Regions from separate parts of the Corynebacterium kalinowskii genome, predicted to be linked through region 1. Evidence: riboswitches for the same ligand, from Rfam matches in the RefSeq annotation. Region 1 holds a riboswitch; the other holds the start of a gene.
What was found. A riboswitch is a leader RNA that binds a small molecule or an ion and turns the genes downstream of it on or off. The one in region 1 is predicted to bind thiamine pyrophosphate.
Positions count from the first base shown of each region.

Region 2: linked by a shared signal. The riboswitch ahead of thiC (phosphomethylpyrimidine synthase ThiC) and the one ahead of thiO (glycine oxidase ThiO) in region 1 are both predicted to bind thiamine pyrophosphate.

Region 1 covers NZ_CP046452.1:2,452,940-2,457,614, forward strand. The annotation lists gene mtnN (5'-methylthioadenosine/S-adenosylhomocysteine nucleosidase) at 1-420, shown strand, start outside; gene CKALI_RS11880 (DUF2853 family protein) at 522-842, shown strand; gene CKALI_RS11885 (hypothetical protein) at 905-1,093, opposite strand; gene thiE (thiamine phosphate synthase) at 1,372-2,022, opposite strand; TPP riboswitch at 2,037-2,147, shown strand; gene thiO (glycine oxidase ThiO) at 2,138-3,190, shown strand; gene thiS (sulfur carrier protein ThiS) at 3,187-3,378, shown strand; gene CKALI_RS11905 (thiazole synthase) at 3,383-4,135, shown strand; gene moeB (molybdopterin-synthase adenylyltransferase MoeB) at 4,128-4,675, shown strand, end outside.
Region 2 covers NZ_CP046452.1:976,508-981,182, reverse strand. The annotation lists gene CKALI_RS04570 (HNH endonuclease signature motif containing protein) at 1-772, shown strand, start outside; gene thiC (phosphomethylpyrimidine synthase ThiC) at 823-2,499, opposite strand; TPP riboswitch at 2,491-2,604, opposite strand; gene CKALI_RS04560 (energy-coupling factor ABC transporter ATP-binding protein) at 2,609-3,340, opposite strand; gene CKALI_RS04555 (energy-coupling factor transporter transmembrane component T family protein) at 3,337-4,023, opposite strand; gene CKALI_RS04550 (energy-coupling factor ABC transporter substrate-binding protein) at 3,992-4,279, opposite strand; gene CKALI_RS04545 (energy-coupling factor ABC transporter permease) at 4,276-4,675, opposite strand, start outside.

The DNA.
Region 1 (4,675 bases):
ATTGAGGTGGGGGATATCGCGGTGGCAACGAACGCGATTTACTCCATGGCTGATGCCACTGCATTTGGTTACGAGCCGGGCCAGGTACCGGGCATGCCGGCCTCTTATGATGCGCTAACCATCCCGACGCTGGATATGCCGCACATGACTGGTCGGGTGATTTCCGCGGACGCGTTCATCACGGCGTCAAACGTTGATGCAGCTCGGGGCCGATTCCCTGAGACCATCGCGACCGACATGGAGACGGCAGCCATGGCGCAGACGTGTTTCGCTGCGGAAGTTCCTTGGGTATCGCTGCGCGCGGTGTCCGATCTGTGCGGTCCAGCAGCGGGTCAGGACTTCCACATGGATGGCGCGTTGGCAGCGCAACGCAGCTTCGATGCAGTGACGAGCTTCTTGGAGACCACGGGGCGCATCTGATCAGTTTGGGATCAAACCGATATGTATAAAACTCCTGTTCAGCTCGAGTCTTGGGTAGACTCAAAACTAGTATCAAATTCTGCTAATCATAAGGAGTTCCCATGGCAAAAGACTGGATTGAAGACGTCAAGAAGTACGCCCCAAAGGCTGACGACGCAGTTCTCGAGAGCATGCTCAAGACCTACCGTCTGACCCTGTCCAACGCTGACGCGGCTTACGTGTCTTTTAGCGACGAAGAAGAGCTGAAGACCGTCCGCGAGAACTTCCTGAAGAAGAAGCTGGGCCTGACCGAGTCTGACGAGAAGCTCGAGGCAGCTATCGCCGAAATCGGCGCAAAGATGAAGGACGGCTCCAAGAACGGCCGTCTCGCCGTCTACTACTTGCTGGCTGAGAAGTTCGGCAAGCTGGGCGTTTTCAAGTAAGCCTCACAGCTTTTAGGGCCACTCCGGTTGTTCCGGGTGGCCCTTTTGCTTGTCTTGCTAGATTACTGAACTGGCGTTGGAGTTGGGGTTTCGGAAGTAGCAGTCTTGGTGGAGGTCGGAGTAGCCGTTGGAGCCTTCTTCTCCACAGAAACTGCGGTCTCGACCTTCTTGTCAGAGTCCTTCTGCGAATTAGCGCAGCCGGTAAGCGCGAGAGCGGATGCGAGAACGACGGCGAGTGCTGGACGAATCATGGAAGAACCCTTCTTTCACATTTAGTTTTGCGTAGCTTCAAATCTAGCAAGGACAATTCCACGCTGTCGCGCTAAATCTCGGGAAGAATTCCGAGCACAGCCAAGTGACTCCGTAGATTCCAGCTATGCGGAACCAGCTGTTGAGAGTAGAACTATCGCTACTTTCCCGTTTTCAAGACATGTAGCACTTTTGCAGCTCCGAAAAGCTGGTTCCACATAGCTGCATTGTCTTAAGCCACCGATATTCAACCGCCTCACCAGCACATGTTCCACACCTACTAGTCCGCAGCCACCAGGCCACGCAGCACCTCAGCAGCATGCTGTGGATCGGCAGCAGCCGTCAGTGCGCGCACCACCACGATCCTTTCAGCGCCTGCCCCCACTACCTCTGGACACGTCTCCGCGTTGATGCCGCCGATGGCAAACCAGGGCTTTTCCCCAGCAAGAGCAGCGCATTCGGCAACCACGTCCAGCCCTACGGCACGGCGCCCTGGTTTCGTCGGCGTCGGCCACACCGGCCCGATGACGGCGTAGTCCAGCCCTGGGTCCGCGTAGGACTCAGCGAACTGCGCCACCGAGTTGTTGGAGCGCCCGAGCAGCACATCCGGCCCAAGGACCCGGCGCGCCTGCTCGGTGGTGAGGTCACCCTGTCCCACGTGAAACACATCCGCACCGACCAGGTAGGCCACGTCGGCACGGTCATTCGCGGCGAAGAGTTTTCCGTGCTCAGCAGCAACTTCTGCAAGGACTTCGAGGGCCTTGATCTCAGCACGCGCCTCGAGCTTCTTATCGCGCAGCTGGATGATGTCCGTGCCGCCTTCGTAACACGCGTGCAGGAATTCACGAAGGTCGCCCTGCTCGGTGCGGGCATCGGTACACAAGTAGAGCCGGGAATTGGCAAGGGCAAGTTGCCGCTGGGAACGATCCATAAGTCCTATAGTAGAAGTACTTACGTGGGAGCCCCATCCAGGCGGGGCTGAGAGGACCAGCGAACCGGTCGACCACCAGACCTGATGCGGGTTATGCCGCCGTAGGAAGGAAGTTATGCATTTCGCCATCGTGGGCGCCGGGATTGTTGGGCTTTGTACCGCATGGGAGCTGCGCCAGCGCGGTCACACCGTGACCGTGTACGACCCGAACCCAGTCTCCGAAGCAAGTTTCGCCGCTGCCGGGATGCTGGCTCCGGTGTCGGAAGTGGTGTGGGATCAGCCTAATCTCTATCCGCTGATGCAGCGCTCGAAAAAGCTCTACCCAGAGTTCGCGAGGTCCGTTGCCGAAGCCTCCGGGATGGACGTTGGCTACCTCACTTCAGAGACCCTAGTGTGCGCCGGTGACTCCGCCGACCGCGTCACCCTGAATGAGCTAACCGAGCTGCAGGAACACATCGGTCAGGTCCATCGACTGTCGGCTCGCGAGGCCCGCGCCATGGAGCCGGCTCTTGGCCCAGGCGTCGTCGGAGCTGTGCATATCCCGGGCGACCACCAGATCGATCCGCGGAAGTTCTGCGCTGCGCTGCTGTCCCTGCTCGGCGATGCCGTCGTGCGTGAGGCGGTCGAGGACGTCGATAAGCTCACTGCCGACCATGTGATCGTCGCAGCGGGGCTCGCGCAGATTGGGGGAGTGCCGACCTTGCCGGTGCGGCCGGTGTACGGCGATGTCCTGCGCCTGGACGTGCCCGAGTACCTGCAGCCGCTGGTCACGCGCACGGTGCGCGCCGTGGTGCGTGGGCGGCCCGTCTATGTGGTGCCGCGCGGCGATGGCACGATCGTTCTCGGCGCCACGTCCCGCGAGGACAGCCCCGGCGTGTCTGCAGAGGGCGTGCACCAGCTGCTTCGCGACGCCCACCACATCATTCCTGGTCTCTGGCAGTGCACCATTAATGAGATGACGGCCAGGGCTCGTCCCGGATCCCCCGACGATGTCCCGATGATCGGCCGAGTCTCCGAGCACGTCACCGTGTCCACCGGCTACTTCCGCCACGGCATCCTACTGTCGGTGGTGGGCGCTAAGCTAACCGCAGACATCGCGTTGGGTAAGCCGGTCGATCCGGAAACGCAGCGCGCCATTGATCCCTTCCGCTTCAAGGAGCACTCATGACACTAGTGAATGGGGCTCACTACGAGCCATCGCCGTCAGAAAACCTCGCCGACCTCGCACTATCGCTCGCCGGGCGTACCGAAGGGGTGGCCATTGCCGTCGACGGGGCAGTGGTGCCGCGCAGCCGCTGGGATCGCACTCCTGTAGCAGGTGCGATCGAAATTGTCACCGCAGCACAGGGAGGATAGCTACATGGAATTCTTGCAGAAATCTCGCCTCATCATGGGCACCGGTGGCGCCACATCCATGGACACGCTCGAACGCGCGCTCATCACCTCCGGCACCGCACTGACCACCGTGGCGATGCGCCGCTTCAACCCAGCCACAGGCATGGGCATCTTCGACCTGTTGCGTCGCAACAACATCCAGGCGTTGCCGAACACCGCGGGCTGCTACTCCGCCCGCGACGCCGTCCTCACCGCCGAGCTCGCCCGCGAGGCGCTAGAGACGAACCTGATCAAGCTGGAAGTCATCGCCGACGAGGACACCCTGCTACCCGATGCCATCGAACTGCTCGACGCCGCAGACCAGCTGGTAGCCAAAGGTTTCGAGGTGTTTGCCTACACTAATGACGATCCTGCACTAGCCCGCCGCCTCGAAGATGTAGGTGTGGCAGCGGTGATGCCTGCGGGCGCTCCGATCGGCACCGGACTCGGCATCCTGAACCCACACAACATCGAGCTCATCGTGGAACGGGCAGACATCCCGGTCATCCTTGATGCGGGCATCGGCACCGCCTCCGATGCTGCGCTGGCGATGGAACTGGGCTGCGACGCCGTGCTGCTTGCCACCGCAGTCACTCGCGCCCACGACCCGGAGAAGATGGCATCCGCGATGAAGCACGCCGTGATCGCAGGACGCGAAGCCTTTGAAGCTGGGCGAATCCCGAAGCGCCGTCTCGCGCAGGCCAGCTCGAGTATGGAAGGACGCGCTGAATTTGGATAAGCAGACTGACGGATTCACTCCTCAAAGGATGGTCTCCATAACCAAATCCGACACGCTCTCCCCTGAGGAGCGCCTGCGCTACGCCCGACACTTGACGCTCCCAGGGGTCGGGGAGCAGGGCCAGCTCAAGCTAAAGGACGCAAAAGTCCTGGTCATCGGCGCGGGCGGGTTAGGCTCACCGATCTTGAACTACCTCGCCGCTGGTGGCGTCGGCCATATCACCGTGATTGACGATGACGTGGTGGAAGAATCTAATCTGCAGCGTCAGACCATCCACCGCATGTCGGACATCGGCCGTCCGAAGGTCGATTCCGCGGTCGACGCCGTCGAACGCCTCAACCCGTTTGTCCAGGCCACGGGCATCAAGGATCGTCTCACACCAGACAATGCCATTGAGCTGTTCACAGCACACGACCTGGTCATTGACGGCACCGACAACTTCGCCACCCGCTACCTGTCCAATGACGCCGCCGAGCTGACCCGCACCCCGCTGGTGTGGGGCACAATCATGCAGTTCGAAGGCCAAGTGTCAGTGTTTGA
Region 2 (4,675 bases), 1.0 Mb from region 1:
TCGCCTTGCCCAAGACCCGCACGAAGCCTACAACCAGCGTCGCTTCCAACTCCGCGACCAAGACGAACACGGCGGGTGTTCCTTCAATGGCTACGCCCCCGCAGCTCACGCAGCACTACTCAAGGCGCTCATGGATGACGCATGGCGCATCGAACAGGCCACCGACGACCGCCGCAAGGATGACAATCGCACCGTTGCCCAACGCCACGCCGACAATCTCTTCCAAGTCCTTCGCTGGGCTTCCCAAACCCGCCAAGACACCGTAGGCCACTGCTCGCTCGTCATCGGCGTCACCGAAGAAGACGAATTCAATTGGCAAGCCAATTTTGGCAGCAACGTCGGCATCGACCTCACCCTCTACGATCTTGAGCTTCTCGACGGCCACCGCATCACCGACTACATCGTCGTCCACGACCACAACGGCGCCGTGAAATCGCTCGTGACCGCTAGCAGATCAGCCACTTTCCGCCAGCGCCTCGCAATGTTCTCCCGAGATGGGTGCTGCGCCTATCCGGGCTGCGATGCACCACTCAGTCGCTGCGAAGCACACCATGTGACCCCTTGGTCGCGCGGCGGCCCCACCAGCATCGATAACCTGGCACCCTTGTGCCCCAAACACCACGGTTGGAATGATGACAGCGCGGTCGAAGCCCACATAAAGATGATTCTGAACGGGGTTCCGATCCACGTCGATGACACCGGAGACCGGCGAAGAAACAATAGTCCCAGGGCCAGACATTCCAACGCCCGCCGCCTGATAGACAAAAACTAGCGAACCTGCCCCGAAAGGAGCGGTCCCGCTAGCATGCCCTCAGCTAGTAGCTAGCTCTCCACCACCGGCAAATACACCCGGTCACCAGCAGCAGAGAACTCAGCAGACTTCTCCTTCATACCGGCTTCCAGGGCTTCTACCGTCTCCAGCCCGTGCTCAGCCGCGTAGTCACGCACGTCCTGAGAAATACGCATGGAGCAGAACTTCGGGCCACACATCGAACAGAAGTGCGCGGTCTTCGCAGGTTCAGCCGGTAGGGTCTCATCGTGATACTCCAGCGCGGTATCCGGATCCAACGCCAACGCGAACTGGTCATGCCAGCGGAATTCGAAGCGGGCCTTGGACAGCGCATCGTCACGTTCCTGCGCACGCGGGTGCTGCTTAGCCAGGTCCGCGGCGTGGGCAGCGATCTTGTAGGTGATCACGCCAACCTTGACGTCGTCACGGTTGGGCAGGCCAAGGTGTTCCTTCGGAGTGACGTAGCAGAGCATCGCAGTACCAGCCTGGGCGATCATCGCAGCGCCAATGGCGGAGGTGATGTGGTCATAGCCGGGCGCGATATCGGTAGCCAGGGGCCCCAGGGTGTAGAACGGCGCGCCGTGACACCAGTCCTCTTCCCACTCCACGTTGACCGGAATCTTGTGCATCGGCACGTGGCCGGGGCCTTCGATCATGACCTGGACACCACGGGAACGGGCAATCAAGGTCAGCTCGCCCAAAGTCTTCAACTCCGCAAGCTGAGCTTCGTCGTTCGCATCCGCAATGGATCCCGGACGCAGGCCATCACCCAGGGAGAACGTGACATCATACTGCGCGAGAATGTCGCACAGTTCCGCAAAGTTCTCATACAGGAAGGACTCGCGGTGTTCCTTCAAACACCAGGCCGCCATGATGGAGCCGCCGCGGGAGACGATGCCCGTAACGCGGTTTGCGGCCAGCGGGATGTAGCGCAGCAGCACACCTGCATGTACGGTCATATAGTCGACGCCCTGCTCGCACTGCTCGATGATCGTCTCGCGATAGATCTCCCACGTAAGGCGGGTCGGATCACCATTAACCTTTTCCAGCGCCTGGTAGATCGGCACGGTGCCCACTGGCACTGGGGAGTTCCGCAGAATCCACTCGCGGGTCTCGTGGATGTCCTTGCCCGTGGACAAGTCCATGATGGTGTCAGCGCCCCAACGGGTGGCCCACACCATCTTCTCTACTTCTTCAGCAATAGACGAGGTCACGGCAGAGTTGCCGATGTTCGCGTTGATCTTCACCGCGAACGCTTTGCCGATGATCATCGGCTCAATCTCTGGGTGATTCTTGTTCGCACAGATCACGGCGCGACCTGCGGCAACCTCATCCCGCACAAATTCCGGCGCCATACCTTCACGTGCCGCACAAAATGCCATCTCCGGGGTAATCACCCCGGCACGCGCCCACGCCAGCTGGGTCTGTACCTTCAACGATGGATTCTCTTCGGAAGCAGGCACAGCCTCCGCACGCTCCCAGGTACGAACCGGAGCCAAGCCCCGCTCCAAATCCAATTCAGGATCCTCAGCAGTGTAGATTCCCGACGTGTCATACACATCAAAATGTTCCCCAGTGGTGAGATCGATGCGTCGCGCTGGGATGCGGAGCGTCAAGTCACCAAAGGGAACCTCGTTGTAGATTTTGTGACTGCGATAAATCGGACCGGTGGTAACGGTTCCATTTTCAGGCAAAGCAGACTTAAGCATGAGGTTCCTCCCTACGCCGGCATTATCCGGACAGGTTAAACGGTCGACGCTCCGAGTGTTGCGTCCTCTCAGCAAAGAATCGGCTTTGCTCCCGTGACGATTGGTTCCCCTAGTCTAGTAAATCTTCCGGCCGCGCAATGGGTTTTCCGAGTTTCTGCGATACCAGGGGCGCCCACGGCATGCCTAACTCCGACGGTTGCAGCAGCTGCGACTTCCCCACCGTCAACCGACCATCCGCCAACACCCCGATCTCGTCGGCAACCGCCCAAGCAAAATCAACGTCGTGCGTCGTCAAAATGACTGTGCATTCCAAGGCATCCAAAACGGTGAGCAACGACCGCACTGCCAAGGGATCCAGCCCCGCCGTCGGCTCGTCGAGAAGCAAATAGGAGGGCCGCATCGCCAGCACGCCCGCCAGCGCGACCAGTTTGCGTTGACCATAGGACAGCCGATGCGGCACCCGGTCCGCGAGGTGCGCGACCCCAGCCAGGTCCATCGCCTCTGCCACGCGCTTATCGACGTCCTCGACCCCCAAATTCACTGGACCATAAGAAACGTCTTGGTACACCGTCGGCGCAAACAGCTGCTCATCGGGCTCTTGGAGCACCATCTGCACTTGAGAGCGCAAAGCCCGTCGCCCAGCACGCGAATAGTCGTAGGGTTCGTTTAACGCCAACGTCCCAGAATAGGGCTGCCACGCCCCTGCCATGAGTTTGAGCAGGGTCGATTTTCCGGAGCCGTTCGCGCCCAACACGGCCAACCGCGATCCAGTAGGCACCGACAGCGACACATCACGCAGCACCCAGTCCTCGTGCTTGAAAGACACATTGGTTAGCTTCATGCCAGCCTCCAGATCACGATGAACAGCACCACACTAAAAACAACAAACCCCCAGCGAACCGGACGCTTGACCTTCGCCACGGCCAGCGACGACGGATCTCCCCGCAACTCCAGTCCTTCTTGCAACGCCCGCGCACGAATGAAGGTCAACACAAATAACGAAGAGGCCTGCATTCCCACGGAACCAATAGTCAGCCGTCCCAGGCGAGCCGCCTGTGCTTCTCGCATCGCCAGCGCAGTGTGTAACAAGGTACCGACGAAGCGGTACATCAGGGAAATCACTTCGGACAGTGCAGCGGGTAGGCGCAGGAATCCGAGGAGTTCGGGAAGGGGCGTCGTTAAGGCCAGCAACATCGTGGCCGTCATGGCGACGATGGAACGCGCTACCACATACGCGGCGTTTGACCAGCCCAAATACACCATTCCACTGGGGCTGAAGTTGAACACGAGCGGGCCCACCCCGACCGCGATAAACGCAGCCGGGGCAGCAACGAGCACCGCGAGCAGACGCAGCGGAACCCGAATCCACACTGCGCTCGCCACCAGCACCACAAAAATGGGTGCGAGTGCGGCGGGCGGCAGCGTGATGGTGAGGAGCAGCAGTCCGACAAAGAACAGCAGCTTCTCCCCTACGTTGACCTGGGCCCAGCGGCTAGCTGCCGCTGCTTGCTCGATCGGATTCACGGTTCCTTCCGCGATAGAACCCCAAGGCGTAGCCAAGCACACCGCCACCGAGCGCAGCTTGAAGTGCAAACAGGCCGGACTCGACTTCGCCAGGCAGCTCGCCGACTAGTGGCGCGGCCCAAGGTTCATAGTCTGGGGCTTGCTCGGAGACGACGGCTTCGGCGCCAGCATCAGAGCCTTCGAAATCGGAGTCCAGAAACCACAGTGGCAACGCAGCAATGGCCAGCGCGGCCACAATCAACATCCAGTTTTTCATGCCCGTACCCCCAGCAGTCGCAGTTCAGGAATGGCGATCTTAGACAGGGAACGGAAGACCACCACGGTGACCAGTGCTTCCACCACAGCAAGGGGCAGCTGCGTCGGCGCGTACAGCAGCAGGAACGTGCCTGCGGAAGAGAGCAACCCACCGGAGTGGTGCGCGAACGCCAGTTGCAGCGCCGTCACTACGTAGGTAGACAGGCAACCGAAGAACGCTGCGCAAAATATGCCCACATCAGTACTAATGCGACGGGTGAGCAGCCACATTCCATAGGCCACCCACGGCCCCACGACGCCCATGGCAAACACATTGGCACCCAACGTAGTGATGCCACCGTGCGCGAGCAGCAGCGCTTGGAAGAGCAACACCACCGTGGAAATGAACGCCATCACC